DNA from 3 places in the Pseudomonas sp. WT-JTC genome. Region 3 is predicted to be linked to each of the others. Evidence: predicted binding sites of a transcription regulator. Region 3 holds the regulator's gene; each other region holds the start of a gene.

The links. The regulator sigma-54, encoded in region 3, starts transcription at its own class of promoters, with help from an activator protein. The targets are predictions, from matches to a motif close to ANTGGCATNNANNTTGCTNT.
Region 1: AC06G5_RS07450 (flagellar basal body rod protein FlgF) is a predicted target of sigma-54. The motif match lies at 2,027-2,046, and genes of this name have one in related genera.
Region 2: glnK (P-II family nitrogen regulator) is a predicted target of sigma-54. The motif match lies at 1,664-1,683, and genes of this name have one in related genera.

What each region holds. Positions count from the first base shown of each region.
Region 1 is NZ_CM160042.1:1,658,384-1,666,107, forward strand. Features, by position in the region: gene AC06G5_RS07445 (sigma-54-dependent transcriptional regulator) at 201-1,760, shown strand; gene AC06G5_RS07450 (flagellar basal body rod protein FlgF) at 2,101-2,841, shown strand; gene flgG (flagellar basal-body rod protein FlgG) at 2,887-3,672, shown strand; gene flgH (flagellar basal body L-ring protein FlgH) at 3,725-4,420, shown strand; gene AC06G5_RS07465 (flagellar basal body P-ring protein FlgI) at 4,439-5,548, shown strand; gene flgJ (flagellar assembly peptidoglycan hydrolase FlgJ) at 5,560-6,846, shown strand; gene flgK (flagellar hook-associated protein FlgK) at 6,870-7,724, shown strand, end outside.
Region 2 is NZ_CM160042.1:6,444,588-6,452,311, reverse strand. Features, by position in the region: gene AC06G5_RS29425 (HigA family addiction module antitoxin) at 1-214, shown strand, start outside; gene AC06G5_RS29420 (BRO-N domain-containing protein) at 270-791, opposite strand; gene AC06G5_RS29415 (accessory factor UbiK family protein) at 1,210-1,470, opposite strand; gene glnK (P-II family nitrogen regulator) at 1,890-2,228, shown strand; gene AC06G5_RS29405 (ammonium transporter) at 2,264-3,601, shown strand; gene AC06G5_RS29400 (secondary thiamine-phosphate synthase enzyme YjbQ) at 3,816-4,241, shown strand; gene sutA (transcriptional regulator SutA) at 4,343-4,666, shown strand; gene AC06G5_RS29390 (HAD family hydrolase) at 4,866-5,570, opposite strand; gene xerC (tyrosine recombinase XerC) at 5,567-6,466, opposite strand; gene AC06G5_RS29380 (DUF484 family protein) at 6,469-7,194, opposite strand; gene dapF (diaminopimelate epimerase) at 7,208-7,724, opposite strand, start outside.
Region 3 is NZ_CM160042.1:901,427-909,150, forward strand. Features, by position in the region: gene pmbA (metalloprotease PmbA) at 1-920, shown strand, start outside; gene AC06G5_RS03925 (HPr family phosphocarrier protein) at 1,069-1,344, opposite strand; gene rapZ (RNase adapter RapZ) at 1,360-2,217, opposite strand; gene ptsN (PTS IIA-like nitrogen regulatory protein PtsN) at 2,220-2,684, opposite strand; gene hpf (ribosome hibernation-promoting factor, HPF/YfiA family) at 2,697-3,005, opposite strand; gene AC06G5_RS03945 (RNA polymerase factor sigma-54) at 3,080-4,573, opposite strand; gene lptB (LPS export ABC transporter ATP-binding protein) at 4,758-5,483, opposite strand; gene lptA (lipopolysaccharide transport periplasmic protein LptA) at 5,483-6,028, opposite strand; gene lptC (LPS export ABC transporter periplasmic protein LptC) at 6,015-6,587, opposite strand; gene AC06G5_RS03965 (KdsC family phosphatase) at 6,595-7,119, opposite strand; gene AC06G5_RS03970 (KpsF/GutQ family sugar-phosphate isomerase) at 7,119-7,724, opposite strand, start outside.

The sequences.
Region 1 (7,724 bases), 760 kb from region 3:
TGTCACATAATCTTGACGACTATCTGGGTGCCTCGAAAGAAAAATGCGATCGAACGCGCACTGCAATACCCCTGTGGGAGCGGGCTTGCTCGCGAAAGCGTCGGCATAGTCAACATTGATGTATCAGACAGACCGCCTTCGCGAGCAAGCCCGCTCCCACAGGACCTCAACCTCACTCACTGCATTTTCGGGCCTTTTATATGCGTATCAAAGTCCACTGCCAGAACCGCATAGGCATCCTGCGCGACATTCTCAATCTGTTGGTGGAGTACGGGATCAACGTGGCCCGCGGTGAGGTGGGCGGTGAGCATGGCAATGCCATCTACCTGCATTGCCCGAACCTGATCAACATTCAGTTCCAGGCCTTGCGTCCGAAATTCGAAGCGATTGCCGGGGTCTTTGGCGTCAAGCGTGTAGGCCTGATGCCCAGCGAGCGTCGGCACATGGAGCTCAATGCACTGCTCGGTGCGCTGGAGTTTCCGGTGCTGTCGATCGACATGGGCGGTTCCATCGTCGCGGCCAACCGGGCAGCGGCGCAGTTGCTCGGAGTGCGGGTCGACGAGGTGCCGGGTATTCCCCTGTCGCGGTACGCCGAGGATTTCGATTTGCCGGAACTGGTGCGCGCCAACAAGTCGCGGATCAACGGGCTGCGGGTCAAGGTCAAGGGTGATGTGTTTCTGGCCGACATCGCGCCATTGCAATCGGAGCACGACGACAGTGAGGCCATGGCTGGTGCGGTGCTGACGCTGCACCGCGCCGACCGGGTGGGCGAGCGCATCTATAACGTGCGCAAGCAGGAGCTGCGCGGCTTCGACAGCATCTTTCAGAGCTCGAAAGTGATGGCCGCGGTAGTGCGCGAAGCGCGGCGCATGGCGCCGCTGGATGCGCCGCTTTTGATCGAAGGGGAAACCGGTACCGGTAAAGAATTGCTGGCGCGAGCCTGCCATCTGGCCAGTCCTCGCGGGCAGTCGCCGTTGATGGCGCTCAATTGTGCCGGTCTGCCGGAGTCCATGGCCGAGACTGAACTGTTCGGTTATGGCCCTGGTGCCTTTGAAGGGGCGCGGGCCGAAGGCAAGCTCGGGCTGCTGGAGCTGACGGCGGGCGGTACGCTGTTTCTCGATGGCGTTGGGGAAATGAGCCCGCGCTTGCAGGTGAAATTGCTGCGCTTCTTGCAGGACGGTTGCTTCCGTCGTGTGGGCAGCGATGAAGAGGTCTACCTCGACGTGCGAGTGATCTGCGCGACCCAGGTCGACTTGTCCGAATTGTGTGCTCGCGGCGAGTTCCGCCAGGACCTCTATCACCGCTTGAATGTGTTATCGCTGCACATCCCGCCGTTGCGCGAATGCCTCGACGGCTTGACGCCGCTGGTGGAGCACTTCCTCGATCAGGCCAGTCGGCAGATCGGCTGTTCGCTACCCAAACTCGCCCCGGCGGCCATGGAGCGGCTCAGTCACTACCATTGGCCGGGTAACGTGCGGCAACTGGAGAATGTGCTGTTCCAGGCGGTTTCCCTGTGCGACGGCGGCACGGTCAAGGCCGAGCATATTCGTCTGCCGGATTATGGCGTGCGTCAGCCGCTTGGCGATTTTTCGCTGGAAGGCGGGCTGGACGAGATCGTCGGGCGTTTCGAGAAAGCCGTGCTGGAGCGGTTGTATTCCGAGCATCCTAGCAGTCGGCAACTGGGCAAGCGCCTGGGGGTTTCACATACCACCATTGCCAACAAGTTGCGCGAGTATGAGGTGGGCAAGACCGAGTCTTGACTGAAATCTGCGGCGTAATTGCCGGCCTCTTCGTCGGATCGCCGCCCGGAGCAAGCCCGCTCCCACATTTGGACGGCGTTCTCCCTGTGGGAGCGGGCTTGCTCCGGGCGGCGATCCGACGAAGGCGACAGTTCAGTCACTCAAGAGGCCGGCTCTTGCCACCCACCGGCATGACACCGCCGGTTTTTCGTCTCCGATACAAATCACCAATCCCCTCTGATCCCTTCAAGTCCTTTGTTTGCCGGGCCTCGCGCCGCCAAAAACAAGTTGGTCTGCAAATTGCTTATGGCTCAGCAGTACAGCAGTGGACGGCAAACGTCCGGCAGGCAGAGGAAAGAGTGTGGACAAGTACCTTTATGTGGCAATGACCGGCGCCAGCCAGAATGCACTGGCGCAAAAGGCTCATGCCAACAACCTCGCGAACATCTCCACCAACGGCTTCCAGAAAGACCTGGAGCAGGCCCGTTCGATGCCGGTGTTCGGTGACAGCTTTCCGGCGCGTGCGTTTGCCATGTCCGAACGCCCAGCCACCGATTTCTCCCCGGGCTCGCTGGTGGAAACCGGCCGCGACCTCGACGTTGCCGTGCAAGGCAATGGCTGGATTGCCGTGCAGAACCCCGATGGCGCTGAAAGCTACGTGCGCACCGGCAGCCTGAACGTTGACGCCCTGGGCGTGTTGCGCGCCGGCAACGGCATGCCGGTCATGGGCAATGGCGGGCCGATTGCCGTGCCGCCGGAGCAGCAGATCGAAGTCGGTGAAGACGGCACCATCAGCATCCGCGCAATGGGCGAAGGTCCCCGGGTGATGGCTGAGGTCGACCGCATCAAGCTGGTCAACCCGGACCTCAAGAACATGACCAAGGGCCTGGATGGTTCGATCCACACCAAGGACGGCAAGCCGGCGCAGGCTGATGCCGGCGTCAAGCTGGTGTCCGGGTTCCTCGAGTCGAGCAACGTCAATGCCGTGGAAGAGATGACCTCGGTACTGGCCTTGTCCAAGCAGTTCGAGCTGCACATCAAGATGATGAACACCGCCAAAGACGATGACCAGGCCATGGCTCGGGTCTTGCAGATCAGCTAATTATCAGAACGTCGCGCCGTAAAACAGGCGCACGAGGAGAATCGAATGCTTCCGGCTCTATGGGTTGCCAAAACAGGTCTGTCCGCCCAGGACACCAACCTGACCACCATTTCCAACAACCTGGCGAACGTGTCGACCACGGGTTTCAAACGTGACCGCGCCGAGTTCCAGGACTTGCTCTACCAGATCAAGCGTCAACCAGGCGCCCAGTCGACCCAGGACAGCGAACTGCCGTCGGGCCTGCAACTGGGTACCGGTGTGCGCATCGTCGGCACCCAGAAAAATTTCACCGCCGGCAGCCTGCAAACCACCGAGCAGCCACTGGACATGGCCATCGACGGTCGCGGTTTCTTCCAGATCCTGCAACCGGACGGCACTACGTCCTACACCCGTGACGGTACGTTCCACCTGGACTCCAACGGCCAGATCGTGAACGCCAGTGGCTTTGCCCTGGAGCCGGCCATTGTCATTCCGAACGACGCGCAGACCTTCACGGTCGGCCGCGACGGCACCGTGTCCATCACCATTGCCGGCAACCCGGCTGCCCAGGTGATCGGCAACCTGCAAACCGCCGACTTCATCAACCCGGCCGGCCTGCAGGCAGTGGGCAACAACCTGTTCCTGGAAACCGCTGCCAGTGGCGCGCCGCAAGTCGGCACACCGGGCCTGAACGGTTTCGGCACCACACTGCAGAACACCCTGGAAACGTCCAACGTCAGCACCGTTGAGGAGATGGTCAACATGATCACCACCCAGCGCGCCTACGAGATGAACTCCAAGGTGATCTCCACCGCCGACCAGATGCTCTCGTTCGTAACGCAGAATCTGTAATCAAGTCTATGTGGCGGCCCTGAGGCTGCCTGCTACACCGTGAGGTAGGGTCATGAATCGCTATGTATCTGTTCTGGCACTGAGTGGGATCGCCGCGCTCGCAGGTTGCGTTCCTGCGACGCCCAAGCCCAATGACCCTTACTACGCTCCGGTGTTGCCGCGCACGCCGTTGCCGGCGGCGGCGAACAACGGCTCGATCTATCAGGCCGGTTTCGAACAGAACCTCTACAGCGACCGCAAGGCGTTCCGGATCGGTGACATCATCACCATCACCCTGAACGAAAGGACCCAGGCCAGTAAAAACGCCAACTCGCAGGTGGCCAAGAACAGCAAGACCGGCATCGGCCTGACCTCGCTGTTCGGTTCTACGCCCAACACCAACAACCCGTTCGGCGATGGCGATCTGAGCCTGAGCGCCAGCTACGAAGGCGACCGCGCCACCAAGGGTGACAGCAAGGCGGCCCAGGGCAACACCCTGACCGGCTCGATCACCGTAACCGTAGCCGATGTGTTGCCCAACGGCATCATCGCGGTGCGCGGTGAGAAGTGGATGACCCTCAATACCGGCGACGAACTGGTACGGATTGCAGGTCTCGTTCGCGCCGATGACATCGCTACCGACAACACCGTGTCGTCGACCCGTGTCGCCGATGCGCGCATCACCTACTCGGGCACCGGTTCGTTTGCCGATGCGAGTCAGCCAGGCTGGTTCGACCGTTTCTTCCTCAGCCCGCTGTTCCCTTTCTAGGTGGCTTTCCAGTTGAGCATGTTGAACTTCAAACACCTTATGGTGGGCGCCCTGTTGCTGTCCGTGGCCTTCGATGCTCAAGCCGAGCGCCTGAAGGACATCGCCAGCATTTCCGGCGTGCGTTCCAACCAGTTGATCGGCTACGGTCTGGTGGTCGGGCTTAACGGCACCGGCGACCAGACGACGCAAACCCCGTTCACCCTGCAGACCTTCAACAACATGCTCTCGCAGTTCGGCATCAAGGTGCCGCCGGGCTCGGGCAACGTGCAGTTGAAGAACGTCGCGGCGGTGTCGATCAGTGCCGATCTGCCGGCGTTCGCCAAGCCGGGGCAGCAGGTCGACATCACCGTTTCGTCCATCGGCAACTCCAAGAGTCTGCGCGGCGGCACCTTGCTGCTGACGCCACTCAAAGGTATCGACGGCAACGTCTATGCGGTGGCCCAGGGCAACCTGGTGGTCGGTGGTTTCGATGCGGAAGGACGAGATGGCTCGAAGATTACCGTCAACGTTCCGTCGGCCGGACGCATCCCCGGTGGTGCGTCGGTGGAGCGCGCGGTGCCGAGTGGTTTCAACCAAGGCAACAGCCTGACGCTGAACCTCAACCGTTCCGACTTCACCACCGCCAAGCGCATCGTCGACAAGATCAACGACATGCTCGGCCCAGGCGTGGCCCAGGCCATCGACGGCGGTTCGATTCGCGTCACCGCGCCGCTCGATCCGAGCCAGCGGGTCGACTACCTGTCGATCCTGGAAAACCTTGAGATCGATCCGGGCCAGGCGGTGGCGAAAGTCATCATCAATTCCCGTACCGGCACCATCGTGATCGGTCAGAACGTCAAGGTTTCCCCGGCCGCCGTGACTCACGGCAGCCTGACCGTGACCATCACCGAAGACCCGATCGTCAGCCAGCCCGGCCCTCTGTCCAATGGCACGACGGCGGTCGTGCCGCGTTCGAAGGTCAATGCCCAGCAGGAAGCCAAGCCGATGTTCAAGTTCGGCCCTGGCACCACCCTCGACGAGATCGTGCGGGCGGTGAATCAGGTCGGTGCGGCACCAGGTGACTTGATGGCCATTCTTGAAGCGTTGAAGCAGGCCGGCGCCCTGCAAGCCGACCTGATCGTGATCTGAGGACGGCCATCGTGGATATGCGCAAGAGCGGTCTGGTCAGCAGCAGCGATTCGGGCTCCTATTCGGACCTCAATCGTCTGAATCAGCTCAAGGTCGGCGACAAGAACAGCGACGGCAACCTGCGCAAGGTGGCGCAGGAGTTCGAATCGCTGTTCCTCGGGGAAATGCTCAAGTCGATGCGCTCGGCCACTGAAGCGCTGGGTCAGGACAATCCGCTCAACACCCCGGCGGCCAAGCAGTACCAGGAAATGTACGACCAGCAATTGGCCGTTTCCATGTCTCGCGAGGGTGGTGGTATCGGCCTGGCGGACGTGCTGATGCGCCAGATGTCGAAGAACAAACCGCTGGCGCCGGGTGAAGCCGCCGCTGCGTCGCTGGCCAAACAGGAGGCCGCGAAAGCAGCCGTTCAAACGCCAGTAGCGGCAGGCACGGTGGCGATCAATGGCCCGCTGTCGCGGGTCAACGGTCAGCGTCCATTGTGGGCTTCGCGATCGGTGCATGCGCCGCAGGAGGCGGGTGAGGGTGGTCATCGCAATGACATGGCGCTGATCAATCAGCGACGCCTGGCATTGCCGCCGAAGCTGGCTGATCGTCTGTTGGCCGGGCTGGTGCCTTCGGCGACGACCACAGCTGCGACGGTCAACAAAACGCAATTGCCGGAGCGCACAACGGCCACCGGCTCGGGGCCGCTGTACAACGGCGACTGGCTGGCGAACGCGCAACAATCCTCCTCTGGGGGCATGCAGATTTACGGTCGCGCCATGGCGCAGATTCCTCTGGCGCCGCCGAAGAAAGCCTTCAGCTCCGCCGACGATTTCGTCAACACCATGTTGCCGATGGCCAGGGAAGCGGCGGCCCGGATCGGTGTCGACCCACGTTACCTGGTAGCCCAGGCGGCCCTGGAAACCGGTTGGGGCAAGTCGGTCATGCGCCAGCAGGATGGCAGCAGCAGCCACAACCTGTTCGGCATCAAGGCCGGCAACAGCTGGCAGGGTAATTCTGCGCGGGCGATCACCAGCGAATTCAGAAACGGGCAGATGGTCAAGGAGACGGCCGAGTTCCGTTCCTACGACTCCTACAAGGACAGTTTCCATGACCTCGTGACTTTGCTGCAGACCAACAATCGCTATCAAGATGTCGTGAAGTCGGCCGATAACCCAGAACAGTTTGTACGCGAGTTGCAGAAGGCCGGTTACGCAACCGACCCGGACTACGCAAGCAAGATTTCGCAGATAGCCAAGCAGATGACGAGTTACCAGAACTACGCTGCGGCGGGCGTTTCCACCACGCCTTTATAGGCACAAGGTATAAGGTCTGAATCATGAGTTTGCTCAATATCGGGATGTCGGGGCTGAGTGCTGGCCATAACTCGTTGGTGACGACCGGCAACAACATAGCCAACGTCGACACCGCCGGGTACTCGCGCCAGCAATCTGTGCAGAGCAGCAAAAGCTCGATTCAGTACGGCAACGTGTTCATCGGTACCGGCACGACACTGGCCGATGTGCGCCGTGTGTATAACTCGTATCTCGACTCGCAGCTGCGTACCGCTACCTCGCTCGACAGCGAAGCAGCGTCGTACAACGCTCAAGCCACTCCGCTGGACGCCACGCTTTCCGATAGCAACACCGGGCTGACCGGTGTGCTGCAAAAGTTCTTCACCTCGATGCAAGGCGTTTCGAAGTCGGCCACCGACGATACGTCCCGCCAGTCGGTGCTGACCGGTGCCCAGGCGTTGTCCGCCCGCTTCAATTCGATCGCCAAGCAGCTGAACGACCAGAACACCAACCTCAATGGCAGCCTGGGCGACATGGCGGATCAGGTGAACAAGCTGTCCACCACGATCGCCACGCTCAACCAGAAGATTTCCGAGCTCTCCACCGGCAGCAGCCAGCCAAACGACCTGCTGGACTCGCGTAACGAAGCCGTGCGCCAACTGTCCGAGCTGGTCGGTACCCAGGTGGTCGAACGTGGCAACAGCTACGACATCTACATCGGCAGCGGTCAGCCACTGGTGGTCGGCAACACCACCAATACACTGCAAACCGTGCCGGGCAACGATGATCCATCACGCATGGCGCTGCAGCTCAACCGTGGCTCCAGCACCATCGATGTGACCTCGGTGATCAGCGGCGGTAAAATCGGTGGTCTGCTGACTTATCGCAATGAAGTGCTG
Region 2 (7,724 bases), 1.1 Mb from region 3:
CAGAGCGTTGAACGTGTCGACACCTACGGTGAACGATATTGTGCTCCAGCGTCGGGGGGTCAGTGCTGATATGGCGCTAAGGCTATCCATCTGTCTGGATACGACCCCGGAGTTTTGGCTGAATCTGCAATCGACTTATGATTTGCGCAAAGCTGAAATAGAACGAGGCGCAGCGATCCGGGATCAGGTTGAGCGGCTTGCGCACTGCGCCTGATTGTTTCTTCAGATTGATTGAACCCCACGCCAAGCACGTGGGTTTTTTTTGCTCTTCAGAATGTCTGGAGCATCCTTGAAGCTCTTTTCCACCAAGGCTGATTTACCGCATTTTGTGGCTGCTCGCCGCTTGGCAACAGCTGCGGCACATCCTGCAACCGTATCCACGGCTGATTATTCCAGTGCAACAAACTCAACGACATTTCCGGCCAGTTGAGCAGGCTCAGTTGTGGACGTTCGGTTGTGCTGGGGTGGTGGGCGTCTCGCAGGGCGGGGACGACTTCGTGGGTGAGCCATTCACGCAAGGCTCGGTATTCGGGGCAGTAGTGGTAGACCAGTAATGCGTAGACGCCGGATTCGCTGATCAGCAGGGTGTTTTCGATGTTGCCGTGGATGAGGGTTTTGGCGATTTGGTATTGGTCGGGATCGAGTTTTCGGAGTTGGCGGTCGTTGAGGTAGATGCGTAGTAGGCGGCCCAAGTCCCGGGCGCAGAACCAGGGTTGGTTTTGCAGGAGCAGGGCGTGGAGGTGGAGTTTGTGGCGGGTGAAGACGTGGGGGATTAGATAGTTTTCGTCCATGCGCAGTTCTCGGGATCAAATGAAGAAAACTGCCTCTGATCGTCGCCAAACAAAAAGGGTGGCAGCTATACGCGGGTTGGCGAACCGGTGCATCCCGAAACCGGCAGACCCGAAGGTCTCCCGCGCACAGCCGCCATAACTCGAGATTGGGATAATTCCCTCGTTCGAATGTGGTCGCGGTGTGTCGGGATTTTCCAGGTCGCCAAACCCAGTGCTGAACATTCAGCTGGGGATGAGCTTAGAGATTGGATACTCGACGACACAATCGGACGGCGGTGTGATTTTTGTAGGACGTTGCCGGGATTTTTGCGGGGCTTGGGATCTAAAGATCGCAGCCTGCGGCAGCTCCTACAAGTGAAGCTGAAGGTCGTGCCGACCTTCATTCGCGGGCAAGCCCGCTCCCACAGGGGCCGTGGTGTTATTCGGCTGGTGGGTTCAGTTTCGCTTCCAGCTCGGCGACTTTCGCTTCGAGGCTTTCGAGGCGGGCGCGGGTGCGTGCGAGTACGACCATCTGACTGTCGAATTCTTCGCGACTCACCAGGTCCAGTTTGCTGAAGGCGCTTTGCAGCAACATCTTGAACTGGCTTTCGATTTCAGCTTTCGGCAGAGGCGTGTCACCGCTGAAGAGGCGGGAGGCGGTGCCGGTCAGGGCGTCGAGGAAGTCTTTTGGCGCGAGCATGGTCAATGTCCTGGAAACAATGACGGGCAGTGTATCACGCAGTGTCTATAGTCATTTGCGCGGGCAAGGGGTGCACGCTTTTCGCGCATTGGGACAGACGGCGTTGCACCGTTGTTGTGCGTAACGTGCCGGGTGTTGTCGCGAAGTATCCACCATCCGCCGGTAATGGCTTGAAAACAGTCAGTTTTGTGGAGATGGCAAGCTTTCTGCTTAGATGCTGGTGACCCATGCACTGATGCAGTCGCTGTGACGAATGCAGTGCGCCAAACGGAACGCGGGGAGTGTTTCGCGAGGAGCGGTTAGCTGGCGTCGGACGGGCAGGTAAGGCCGACGATGCGTTACAAAGCCAGGCACTGCGCTTAGACTTGAGACGGGTTTGTTTTCCTGGGGCAAGTCCACCAATTCGGGAGAGAGTTTTCATGAAGCTAGTCACTGCCATCATCAAGCCGTTCAAGCTGGACGACGTACGCGAGTCGCTGTCCGAGATCGGCGTGCAGGGCATTACCGTCACTGAAGTCAAAGGCTTTGGTCGGCAGAAGGGTCACACCGAGCTGTATCGCGGCGCGGAATACGTGGTCGATTTCCTGCCCAAGGTGAAGATCGACGTCGCCATCGACGACAAGGATCTGGACCGGGTAATCGAGGCCATCACCAAGGCTGCCAACACCGGCAAGATCGGTGACGGCAAGATCTTCGTGGTCAATCTGGAACAGGCGATTCGCATCCGTACCGGCGAAACCGATACCGACGCAATTTAAGCCGCCACAAACCCAACGCCCCAGGAGAAAACAATATGACTCTGCGTAAATTCGCAGGGCTAGGAGCCCTGTTGTCCATCGTAATGCCCAGCCTTGCTTTGGCGGCAGACGAAGTGGCGGCCCCGGTCCTCAACTCCGGCGACACCGCCTGGATGATGACCTCTACAGCCCTGGTGCTGTTCATGACCATTCCCGGCCTTGCGCTGTTCTACGGCGGCATGGTTCGGTCGAAAAACATTCTTTCCGTGATGATGCAGTGCTTCGCCATTACCGGTCTGATCAGTGTCCTGTGGGTCATTTATGGCTACAGCATTGCGTTCGACACGACGGGCATGGAGCAGGGCGTCGTCAACTTCAACTCGTTCATCGGCGGCATGGGCAAGGCATTCCTCGCCGGCATCACGCCAGCCAGCCTGACCGGGCCTGCGGCGCTGTTTCCTGAGGCGGTGTTCGTCACCTTCCAGATGACTTTCGCCATCATCACCCCGGCGTTGATCGTCGGCGCCTTCGCCGAGCGGATGAAGTTCTCCGCAATGCTGGTGTTCATGGGCGTGTGGTTCACCCTGGTTTACGCGCCGATTGCGCACATGGTCTGGTCCGGTAACGGCGGCCTGTTGTGGGACTGGGGCGTTCTGGACTTCGCCGGCGGCACCGTGGTGCACATCAACGCCGGTGTGGCCGGTCTGGTTGCCTGCCTGGTGCTGGGCAAGCGCAAAGGCTTCCCGACTACGCCGATGGCGCCGCACAACCTCGGTTACACCTTGATGGGCGCGGCCATGCTGTGGGTCGGCTGGTTCGGTTTCAACGCCGGCTCCGCCGCTGCGGCCAACGGCACCGCCGGTATGGCCATGCTGGTGACGCAAATCGCTACCGCCGCTGCGGCACTGGGCTGGATGTTTGCCGAGTGGATCACCCACGGCAAACCTAGCGCACTGGGTATCGCTTCGGGCGTGGTTGCCGGTCTGGTGGCAATCACCCCGGCTGCCGGCACCGTTGGCCCGATGGGCGCGCTGGTAATCGGTCTGGCGGCAGGCGTGGTGTGCTTCTTCTGCGCCACCACCCTGAAGCGCAAGCTCGGCTATGACGACTCCCTGGACGCCTTCGGCGTGCACGGTATCGGCGGTATCCTCGGCGCAATCCTGACCGGTGTGTTCGCCGCACCGTCCCTGGGTGGCTTCGGCACCGTGACCGATATCGCCGCTCAAGTGTGGATTCAGTGCAAAGGCGTGGGCTTCACGGTGATCTACACCGCGATCGCCACATTCATCATCCTCAAGGTGCTGGATGCGGTCATGGGCCTGCGCATCAACGAAGAAGAAGAAGCGGTCGGCATCGATCTGGCGCTTCACAACGAACGCGGCTACAACTTGTAAGTACGCGTGTAAAAAACTTGCCCGGCTTGCCGGGCATTTTTTTGTCTGAAATTTGTCATTGAAGAGCGCGCTGAAAGGTTTTTTCCTACAGGTTTTGCGATGTTTGCGTCGGGTGTTTTTGTGCAGCCGAAGTCTTACAGGAATGAAGGAATATTAGGGCCTTTGTTTTTTCCCAGAGCGCGCTAGAATGCGCCCCGAACGTGCGGAGAACTGTATGTGGCAACAGACTCTGATTACCTTGCGGGCGAGGCCCCGGGGCTTTCATCTGGTAACGGACGAGTTACTCGCCGGCCTGCCTGAACTCAAGGCGTGTCGGGTCGGTCTGTTGCATTTGTGGCTGCAGCATACCTCGGCGTCGTTGACCATCAACGAGAACGCCGATCCGGCGGTACGTCGCGACTTCGAACGGTTTTTCAATCGTCTGATCCCACAAGGAACAGACGGCTATGAGCACAACGACGAAGGCCTGGACGACCTCCCGGCGCACTTCAAGGCCAGTGTACTTGGCTGTCAGCTCAGTTTGCCGATTTCGGCAGGCCGGCTGGCGTTGGGGACCTGGCAAGGCGTTTACCTGGGCGAGCACCGTGATCATGGCGGTGCCCGTAAAGTCCTCGCCACCGTGCACGGTGAAGAGGCATAACCGCTGGTCAGCGGCGGCTATTGATTTTTTTCCGGCAGCCTTCGACAGAGGGCAAAGCTGGGCTATAACTAATCTGCTTTTCGCAAGTCATGAGGTAGAACATGAGCGACGATGATCTGGAAAACGACGACCTCGAAGTAGGCGACGACGACGAAACCGAAGAAGGTCTGGAAGCAGCGGCGGAAGACGTCGCTGAAGACGACGGTGGTGATGCGCCGGTTCCGACCGCCAAAGGCAAGGCCAAGGCAGCGGTATCGGTCGATGAGCTGCCGAGTGTCGAAGCCAAGAACAAGGAACGCGACGCCCTGGCCAAGGCCATGGAAGAGTTCCTGGCCCGTGGTGGCAAGGTGCAGGAAGTGGAGGCCAATGTGGTCGCAGATCCTCCCAAGAAGCCTGACAACAAGTATGGCAGCCGGCCTATCTGAGCCTGCTACCCGCTTGCTGAAAAAGCCCGCCGTCGCTGCGGGCTTTTTCATGCCTGAAACAAAACTCTTGAGTTCGACACAACCCCATGTGGGAGCGGGCTTGCTCGCGAAGGGGTCGTATCAGTCAGCATGGATGTCGATTGGCGCACCGCTTTCGCGAGCAAGCCCGCTCCCACAGGGTATGTGCAGGATCTCAGGATCAGCGTTGGGTGTTCCACCGCGCCAACAACGCTGGCAACTCGGTCAGGCTGCGAATCTCGGCATCCGGCAGGCGTTCGGCTTCCCAGGTCTTGCCCGAGGGGTTGAACCAGATCGCACGCAATCCCGCTTGCTGCGCCCCGGCAATGTCATCACCTGGATGATCGCCGATGTGCACCGCGGTTTCAGCGGTTGCACCACCGCGTTGCAAGGCCTCATGAAACAGTCGCGCATCGGGTTTGGCGATGCCGATGTCTTCGGCGCACAACGCAAACTTGAAGTAGTCCGCCAGCCCCAGCCGACGCACATCGGCATTGCCGTTGGTGACTACGCCGAGGGCGTAATGGTTGGCGAGGATTTCCAGGGTCGGTTCAACCTCCGGAAACACATCGATCTGATGGCGAGCGTGCAGAAACACCTCAAAACTCTTGTCCGCCAGGTCCGACGCCTCGTCATGCCCGTAACCGGACTCTTCCAGCGCATGGAACAGCACCCGCCGACGCAGCGCGCTGATGCGGTGCTTGAGGCTTGGCTCGTTGCTCAATACTCGCTCGCGAATAGCCCAAAGATGCTCCACCGGCACTGCCCCCAGGTTGGGTGCGTGCTCGGTCAGCCATTCACGCAAAACGGCTTCGGCGCTGACGATGACCGGGGCGGTGTCCCACAGGGTGTCGTCGAGGTCGAAGGTGATCAACTGAATACTCATGAATCGTCGCCTTTCATGCGTTTGGCCCGTGGGTGGGCGCTGTCGTATACCGCTGCCAGATGCTGGAAGTCCAGGTGGGTGTAGATCTGCGTGGTCTTGATGTCCGAGTGGCCGAGCAGCTCCTGCACCGCGCGCAGGTCCTGGGAGGACTCCAGCAAGTGGCTGGCGAAGGAGTGCCGCAGCATGTGCGGGTGCAGGTTTTGCCCCAGTTCGCGCTCGCCGGCCGCCTTGACCCGCACCTGGATCGCCCGTGGACCGAGGCGCCGGCCTTGCTGGCTGACAAACACCGCATCGTCCGCCGGGTTGGCCATGGCTCGCAGGGGCAGCCACTGTTCCAGTGCCTCGCGGGCCTTTTTGCCTACCGGCAGCAGGCGGGTCTTGCTGCCTTTGCCGAGCACCTGGACCATGCCGTCTGCCAGGTCGAGTTGATCGAGATTGAGCCCCGTCAGCTCCGAAAGCCGCAGCCCGGAGGAGTAGAACAACTCCAGGATCGCTTGGTCCCGACGCGCCAGAAAGTCATCTTCAACCCCGCCTTCAAGCAGTTGCAGGGCGCGGTCGGTGTCGAGGGTTTTCGGCAGGCGGCGTTCGCCTTTGGGCGGTGCCAGGCCATTGGCCGGATCGTGGTCGCACAGGCCTTCGCGGTTCAGGTAGTGATAAAGCCCGCGAACGGCCGACAGCAATCGCGCCAGGCTGCGCGATGATTGACCCTGGGCGTGCAGGCGGGCAATCAGGCTGCGCAGGCGCTGGATGTCCAGCGCTGCCCAGCTGCCGATGTTCTGTTTGATGCACCAGCCCAGCACTTTATCGAGGTCGCGGCGATAGGCCGACAGCGTGTGCGGCGACACCTGCCGCTCACTGCGCAGGTGTTCGCAGTAAGCGTCCAGTTGCCGTTCCATGTTCAGCGTACCGAGCGCAGGGAGTTGTTGACCCGTGGCAGCACGCGACCCATGACTTCAGCGATGTAGCTCAGGAACAGGGTGCCCACCGAACTTTTGTAGTGCTGCGGATCGCGGCTGGCGATGGCCAGGATGCCGTGGATGCCCTGGTGGCTGATGGCAACGACCGCGGTGGAGCCGATCTGCTTGCGTTGTTCTTCGCCGAACAGGAAGTCCAGCTCATGTTCGCGCAGGCTGCCGCTGACGCTTTTTTCTTCCGAGAGCAAGCCGCCGATGGCCACTTGTGCTTCGGCGTGAGTGGCCCAGCGGCCGACTGGCATGGCGTTGTCACCAAGCAGGATGAGACTGACGAAGGGCACCTGGAATTCCTGGCGCAGGCTGTCTTCGACGCACATCACCACGTCTTCCAGGCTGGCGGCATCCATCAGCGCCAGGATCAGTCGACGGGTCTTGTCGAAGAGACGATCGTTGTCGCGGGCCACGTCCATCAGGTGCGAGAGGCGATGACGTAGTTCGATGTTGCGGTCGCGCAGGATGGTCATCTGACGCTCCACCAGCGACACGGTATCGCCGCGCCGATGGGGGATGCGCAGGGACGGGAGCAGTTCTTCGTGCTCGACGAAGAAGTCCGGATGAGCCTCCAGGTACGCGGCTACAGCCGCCGCCTCCAGGCTTTCGGACGGTGATTCGTCAGCTTGTCGTGCGGGTACCTGGGGCTTGTCGGTCATGGGTTTCGCTCACTCAAAGACGCACTTGTCCTTCATATACGCGCACTGCCGGGCCGGTCATCATCACCGGTTGGCCAGGGCCTGCCCATTCGATGGACAGGCGCCCGCCAGGCAGGTCGATCAATAGCGGCGAATCCATCCACCCCTGGCTGATCGCAGCCACTGCGGCAGCACAGGCGCCGGTTCCGCAAGCCTGGGTTTCCCCGGCACCGCGTTCCCAGACGCGCAACTGCGCGCGGCTCCGGTCGATGACCTGGAGAAAGCCGACATTGACCCGTGCCGGGAAGCGCGGGTGATGTTCGATTTTCGGGCCCAGTTCATGCACCGGTGCGTTGTTGATGTCGCTGACCCGTACCACCGCATGGGGATTGCCCATGGACACGGCAGCCAGATCGACCGGGGTGCCGTCGACGTCGACCTGATAACTCTTGGCCTGCTCCGGCGCCTGGAACGGAATATCCGCTGGCACCAGGCGCGGGGCTCCCATGTTGACGCTGATCTGGCCGTCGTTACGCACGTCCAGCTCAATG
Region 3 (7,724 bases):
AAGCCGCGGCGTTTGCCGCCGACAGCCGGATCAAGAACGCCGACGGCACCACCCTCAGCACCCATCAGGGCTGCCGCGTCTACGGCAACAGCCATGGGTTTATCGGCGGTTACGCGTCCACTCGCCACAGCCTGAGCTGCGTGATGATCGCTGAAGCCGACGGCCAGATGCAGCGTGATTACTGGTACGACGTGAACCGACAGGGCAATTTGCTCGCCGACCCGGTCAGCATCGGCCAGCGCGCTGCGCAACGGGCGGCGAGCCGTCTGGGCGCGCGTCCGGTGCCGACTTGCGAGGTGCCGGTGCTGTTTTCCGCAGAATTGGCCGGGGGGCTGTTCGGCAGTTTCCTGTCGGCGATTTCCGGCGGCAGCCTGTATCGCAAGTCTTCGTTCCTCGAGGGCACTCTCGGTCAGAAGCTGTTTCCGGAGTGGCTGACCATCGACGAGCGTCCGCACCTGATGCGGGCATTGGGTAGTGCTGCGTTCGATGGCGATGGCCTGGCAACCTACGCCAAGCCGTTCGTCGAAAAAGGCGAATTGGTGTCCTACATCCTCGGCACCTACTCCGGCCGCAAGCTCGGCATGCCGAGTACGGCCAACGCTGGCGGCGTGCACAACCTGTTCGTCACCCACGGCGATGAAGACCAGGCGGCCTTGCTGCGGCGTATGGGGCGCGGGCTGTTGGTCACTGAGTTGATGGGCCAGGGGCTGAACATGGTCACCGGTGATTATTCCCGGGGCGCGGCGGGTTACTGGGTCGAGAACGGCGAAATCCAGTTCGCGGTCCAGGAAGTGACCATCGCCGGCAACATGCGCGACATGTTCAAACAGATCGTCGCGATCGGTAATGATCTCGAACTTCGCAGCAACATCCGCACCGGTTCGGTGCTGATCGAGCGGATGACGGTGGCGGGCAGCTAACCCTTCCTGTGACACAAAAAGGCGCGCCACCCAATGGGTGGCGCGCCTTTTTTATGGTTCTTCGCGGAGTTTCGGGAAACACAGAAACAAAAACGCCGTTTTGCTTGATGATGGTGATGGATACGGCGCTCGCCACAAAGCCGCGCGTTTACTCGCCTTCGTCGAAGTAATTGTTGATCAAGGCCACCAGCGCATCCATCGCTTCCCGTTCCTGCTCGCCTTCCGTGCTCAGATGGATTTTGGTGCCCTTGCCGGCGGCGAGCATCATCATGGCCATGATGCTTTTTCCATCGACGGTGGATTCTGGCGTGCGTCCCACGCGGATCGTGCAACCCGTGAATTGGCCGGCGACACCAACGAATTTTGCAGAAGCGCGGGCATGCAGGCCCAGCTTGTTGATGATTTCGATTTCCAGAGCAGGCATCGCGATGTGAGTCCTTTAGCTGAGGTCGCGGTGGCGAACCTGGACGTTCTTCAGGGATTTTTGCAGCGTCTGCCCCAGACGCTCGGTCAGGTAGACGGAGCGGTGATGTCCGCCCGTGCAGCCAATGGCAATGGTGACGTAGGCGCGGTTGCTGGCGGCAAAACGAGGCAGCCACTTTAGCAGGTATGTGGAAATGTCCTGGAACATCTCTTCGACATCCGGCTGTGCCGCCAGATATTCGGCAACCGGTTGATCGAGCCCGGACTGCTCGCGCAATTCCGGTTTCCAGTAAGGGTTTGGCAGGCAACGCACATCGAACACCAGGTCGGCGTCCACCGGCATGCCGCGTTTGAACCCGAAGGATTCCACCAGGAACGCAGTGCCGGGTTCCGGTTGATTCAACAGGCGCAGTTTGATGGCATCGCGCAGTTGATACAGGTTCAGGCTGGTAGTGTTGATCTTGAGATCGGCGAGGTCGGCAATCGGCCCGAGCAGGACGCTCTCGACGCTGATGGCTTCGGCCAGCGAGCGGTTGGCGTTGGTCAGGGGGTGACGTCGGCGGGTTTCCGAGAAGCGCTTGAGCAGTGTTTCTTCGTCGGCGTCCAGGTACAGGACATCGCACTGGATGTGGCGGCTGCGGACTTCTTCGAGCAGGTCGGGGAAGCGTGACAGGTGGCTGGGCAGGTTGCGGGCGTCAATGGAAACGGCGACCAGCGGCTGCACCAGTTCAGTATGAATCAGCGCTCGTTCGGCCAGTTCCGGCAGCAGGCCGGCAGGCAAATTGTCGATGCAGTAGTACCCGTTGTCCTCAAGGACGTCGAGGGCGGTGCTTTTACCTGAGCCGGAGCGGCCACTGACGATGATCAAGCGCATGATTACTGACCGTTTTGCTCGTCCAGGACAACCTGATACAGGGCTTCATTGCTCGGAGCGCTGCGCAGTTTGTCGCGCACGTCCTTGCGATCGAGCATGCTGGCGATCTGCCGAAGCAGTTCAAGGTGCGCATCGGTGGCGGCTTCCGGGACCAGCAATACGAACAGCAGGTCAACCGGCGCACCATCGATGGCGTCGAAATCGATAGGGGCGTCAAGGTGCATCAATGCACTGATGGGCGATACACAGCCCTTGAGACGGCAATGTGGAATGGCGATGCCGTTGCCAAAACCGGTGGAGCCGAGTTTTTCACGGGCAATCAGCGCCTCGAAGACATCTTGCATCTCCAGACCCGGCACTTCGCGGGCGATCAGATTGGCAATTTGTTCGAGGGCTTTCTTTTTACTGCCACCCGGCACGTTCACCAGGGAACGGCCGGGGGTCAGGATACTTTCAAGTCGGATCATGGGTTGGGAGTGTTAGCGACCGGTTGCGCCCTGAAGGAGGCTCTGGGTCTTTTCCTTATGCTTTTTGAGTTGTTTATCCAGCTTGTCGGTGAGTGCATCGATCGCGGCGTACATATCGGTATGTTCCGCGTTCGCGACCACTTCATTCCCGGGAATATGCAATGTGGCTTCGATTTTCTGCTTCAACTTTTCGACGGTCATCGTGACCTGCACGTTAGTGATCTTGTCGAAGTGTCGCTCCAGTCGTTCGAGTTTTTCGCCGATGTAGGAGCGGAGAGGTTCGGTCACTTCCAGTTGGTGTCCACTGATGTTGACTTGCATACAGCTTCTCCTTCGTTGCCAGTGCATAAAGCGGTAGACCAGATGATCTACCACTGGAACGCTGTGGCGTGGCCCTACATCAACCGCTTGCGTTCGCTCGAAGGCGCGATCCCGAGGGATTCGCGATACTTGGCGACGGTGCGGCGGGCCACCTGAATGCCTTGTGCCTCCAGTAAACCAGCGATCTTGCTGTCACTCAACGGCTTTTTCTGATTTTCCGCGGCAACCAGTTTTTTGATGATCGCCCGGATCGCCGTGGACGAGCATTCGCCGCCTTCGGAGGTGCTTACGTGACTTGAGAAAAAGTATTTCAGTTCATATATGCCCCGGGGGGTATGCATGAACTTCTGGGTGGTCACCCGTGAAATCGTCGACTCATGCATGCCGACCGCTTCGGCGATGTCGTGCAGGACCAGCGGCTTCATGGCTTCGTCGCCATATTCGAGGAACCCGCGCTGATGCTCGACGATCTGGGTGGCTACTTTCATCAGGGTTTCATTGCGGCTTTGCAGGCTCTTGATGAACCAGCGGGCCTCCTGCAACTGATTGCGCATGAACGTGTTATCGGCGCTGGTGTCAGCGCGGCGCACGAAACCGGCGTACTGGGCGTTGACCCGCAGCCGTGGCACCGACTCCTGATTCAGCTCCACCAGCCAGCGCTCGTTGTCCTTGCGCACGATCACGTCGGGAACGACGTACTCGGCTTCGGTGGACTCGATCTGCGAGCCCGGACGCGGGTTGAGGCTCTGGACCAGTTCGATGACCTGGCGCAGTTCATCTTCCTTGAGCTTCATGCGGCGCATCAACTGGCTGTAGTCGCGGCTGCCGAGCAGGTCGATGTAATCGCTGACCAGGCGCTTGGCCTCGGCCAGCCAAGGGGTCTTGGCTGGCAACTGGCGCAATTGCAGCAGCAGGCATTCGCCCAGGTTGCGGGCACCGATGCCGGCGGGCTCGAATTGCTGGATGCGGTGCAGGACGGCTTCGATTTCGTCCAGTTCGATGTCCAGCTCCGGATCGAAGGCTTCGAGGATTTCCTCGAGGGTTTCGTCCAGATAGCCCTGATTGTTGATGCAATCGATCAGGGTCACGGCGATCAGGCGATCGGTGTCGGACATCGGAGCCAGGTTCAGTTGCCACAGCAAGTGGCTTTGCAGGCTTTCGCCGGCCGAGGTGCGGGTGGTGAAGTCCCACTCGTCGTCATCGTTGCTGGGCAGGCTGCTGGCGCTGGTCTGGTAAACGTCTTCCCACGCGGTGTCGACGGGGAGATCGTTGGGGATGCGCTCGTTCCAGTCGCCTTCTTCGAGGTTATCAACCGTCGGGGCGCTTTCCTGGTAGGAGGGTTCCTGGATATCGGTGTTGGGCTTTTGTTCGGCGTTGTCGGCCAAGGGATCGGAATTGTCGAAGTCGTCGCCTTCTTCCTGGCGTTCGAGCATCGGATTGGACTCCAAGGCCTCCTGGATTTCCTGTTGCAGGTCCAGGGTCGACAATTGGAGCAGGCGGATGGCCTGTTGCAGCTGCGGTGTCATCGTCAGCTGCTGGCCCATTCTCAAGACTAGCGATGGTTTCATGGCAGGGGCTTAACACCTTATTCGCCGGCGCACATGCGCCATCCACTACAGGGCGCCGGAGCGCCAAACATAAGCAAATTATATGCCCGAAACTGCAGCGTTTGCCTAGAGCGCTGTAACAATAAAAAAGTGTTGATTTTTTATCGGGACAAGCGCTCGGACGACCTGCCAGATACCTCTGCCTTTACAGGCGGAACTCATGGCCCAGATACACTTCCTTGACCAGGTTGTTGGCCAGGATGGTCTCTGCGTCACCTTCGGCGATCAGTTGGCCGTCATTGACGATATAGGCGGTTTCACAGATATCCAGGGTTTCACGAACGTTGTGGTCCGTGATCAGTACGCCAATGCCCTTGGCCTTGAGGTGGTAGATGATCTGCTTGATGTCCCCGACCGAAATCGGGTCCACGCCGGCGAAGGGTTCGTCGAGGAGGATGAATTTCGGGTTGGTGGCCAGGGCGCGGGCGATTTCCACGCGACGGCGCTCACCACCGGACAGGCTCATGCCGAGGTTGTCGCGGATGTGGCTGATGTGGAATTCCTGTAGCAGGCTTTCCAGCTCCTTGCGACGGCCGGCCTTGTCGAGTTCCTTGCGGGTCTCGAGGATGGCCATGATGTTGTCGGCCACCGACAGTTTGCGAAAGATCGATGCTTCTTGTGGCAAGTAGCCAATACCGGCCTTTGCGCGGCCGTGCATGGGCTGGTGGCTGACATCGTGGTCGTCGATCAGGACGCGGCCCTGGTCGGCTTGCACCAGGCCGACGATCATGTAGAAGCAGGTGGTCTTGCCGGCGCCGTTCGGACCAAGCAGGCCGACGATCTGGCCGCTGTCGATGGACAGGCTGACATCACGCACGACCTGGCGGCTCTTGTAGCTCTTGGCCAGATGCTGAGCTTTCAGAGTTGCCATTACTGGGTTTTCTCGTCGGTTTTCTTCTTCGGCTGGATCACCATGTCGATACGCGGACGTGCCTCGGTGACCTTGCTGCCCGTGGCGCGACCGGCGCTGGCGAGCTTCTTGACCGTGTCGTAGACGATTTTTTCGCCTTGGGTGGTGTTGTTGTCCTTGTCGACAACTTTGGCCTTGTCGATCAGTACGACGCGGTTTTGTGCGGCGTGATACTGGATCGTCACGCCCCAGCCCTGAACGGGCTTGGTGTCGCCAGCTGTTTGCAATTGCTCGAAGTACGCCAGGTTGCCCACCGAGGTCACCACGTCGATGTCGCCAGTCGGGGTGCGGGTGATGGTCACGGTGTTGCCGGTCACCTTCATCGAGCCCTGGGTGATGATCACGTCACCCTTGTAGGTAGCAATACCTTGCTTGTCGTCCAGTTGGGCATCGTCGGCCTGAATGCGGATAGGCTGCTGTTGATCTTCCGGCAGAGCCCAGGCGCTCACGCTTCCCAGTGCTGCGCCCAGACTGAGCAAAATCGGGAGGGTTTTAACGAGCCTCATACTGTCCTCTTACGTTCGATAGCAGGTGTATCCTGCTTTCTTTCAAATACGCTTTCATTCCCTTGCCAGTCGATACACCGCCAGCGCCGTCGATTCTAACGTCTTGCTCGGTCTGCGCATATTGCTGCTGCGGGAACACCGTCATGCGGGTGCTGGTGATCAGGGTTTTACGGTTTTTCTCGTCGAAGCGCGTGATGCGCACGTCATCGATCAGTTCGACCTGTGTGCCGTCAGGGTTGACCTCGCCCTGCAGGCTCTGGACGTGCCACGGGAATTCAGTGCCGCGGAACACATTCAGGTCGGGGTTGGTCAGCAACGTCACCTCGGTCGCCTTCAGGTGCTCGACCTTGTCGGACACCAGATCATATTGCAGCCTGCCGTCGGGCAGGTACTGCACGCTGTGGGCGTTGATGGCGTAATAGTCGATCGCGCTTTCATCGACCGGCGTTACCGGCTTGTCGAGGAAGCGCTCCGGGCTGATGTTCCAGTAGCCAACCGCGGCGAATATCGCCGCGATGCAACTGAACAACAGGGTGTTGCGAAACTTTTTGCTCAGCATGGTGGGCTCACAGGTACGCGGCATTGGCCGCATCGAGGCGGTCCTGGGCGCGCAGGATCAATTCGCAGAATTCGCGAGCGGCACCTTCGCCGCCACGGGCGAGGGTGATGCCGTGAGCGTGTTCACGCACGAAGCTGGCGGCATTGGCCACCGCCATGCCCAGGCCGACGCGGCGAATCACCGGCAGGTCCGGCAGGTCGTCGCCGAGGTAGGCCACCTGTTCATAGCCCAGGTTCAGTTGGGCCAGTAGTTCGTCGAGTACCACCAGTTTGTCTTCGCGCCCCTGATAAAGATGCGGGATACCGAGGTTCTTCGCGCGTCGCTCGACCACCGGGGTTTTGCGGCCACTGATGATGGCGGTTTGCACGCCGGCCGCCATCAGCATCTTGATACCCTGGCCATCGAGTGTATTGAACGTCTTGAATTCGCTGCCGTCTTCGAGGAAGTACAGGCGTCCATCGGTCAGCACGCCATCGACATCGAACACCGCCAGTTTGATCTGTTTGCCACGTTGCAGCAGGTCCGCACTCATTACATTACTCCCGCACGCAGCAAGTCGTGCATGTTCAGGGCGCCGACCGGGCGGTCTTCGCGGTCGACCACGACCAATGCGTTGATTTTATGGTCTTCCATGATTTTCAGTGCTTCGGCGGCGAGCATCTCGGCGCGCGCGGTCTTGCCATGGGCCGTCATGACCTGGTCGATGATGGCGCTGTGGATATCGATGCTGCGGTCCAGTGTGCGGCGCAAGTCACCGTCGGTGAAGATCCCGGCCAGTTTGCCGTCGGACTCCAGAATGACGGTCATCCCCAGGCCCTTGCGGGTCATTTCCATCAGGGCATCCTTGAGCAGGGTGCCGCGCTGGACCTGCGGCAGGTCCTGGCCGGCGTGCATGACATTTTCCACTTTCAGCAACAGGCGTCGGCCCAGGGCGCCGCCGGGATGGGAAAAGGCGAAGTCTTCGGCGGTAAAGCCGCGGGCTTCCAGCAGCGCGACTGCCAGGGCGTCGCCCATGACCAGGGCGGCGGTGGTCGACGAAGTGGGAGCCAGGTTCAACGGGCAGGCTTCGTGTTCGACGTGAACATTCAGGTTGACCTCGGCGGCCTTGGCCAGCGGCGAGTCAGGGTTGCCGGTCAT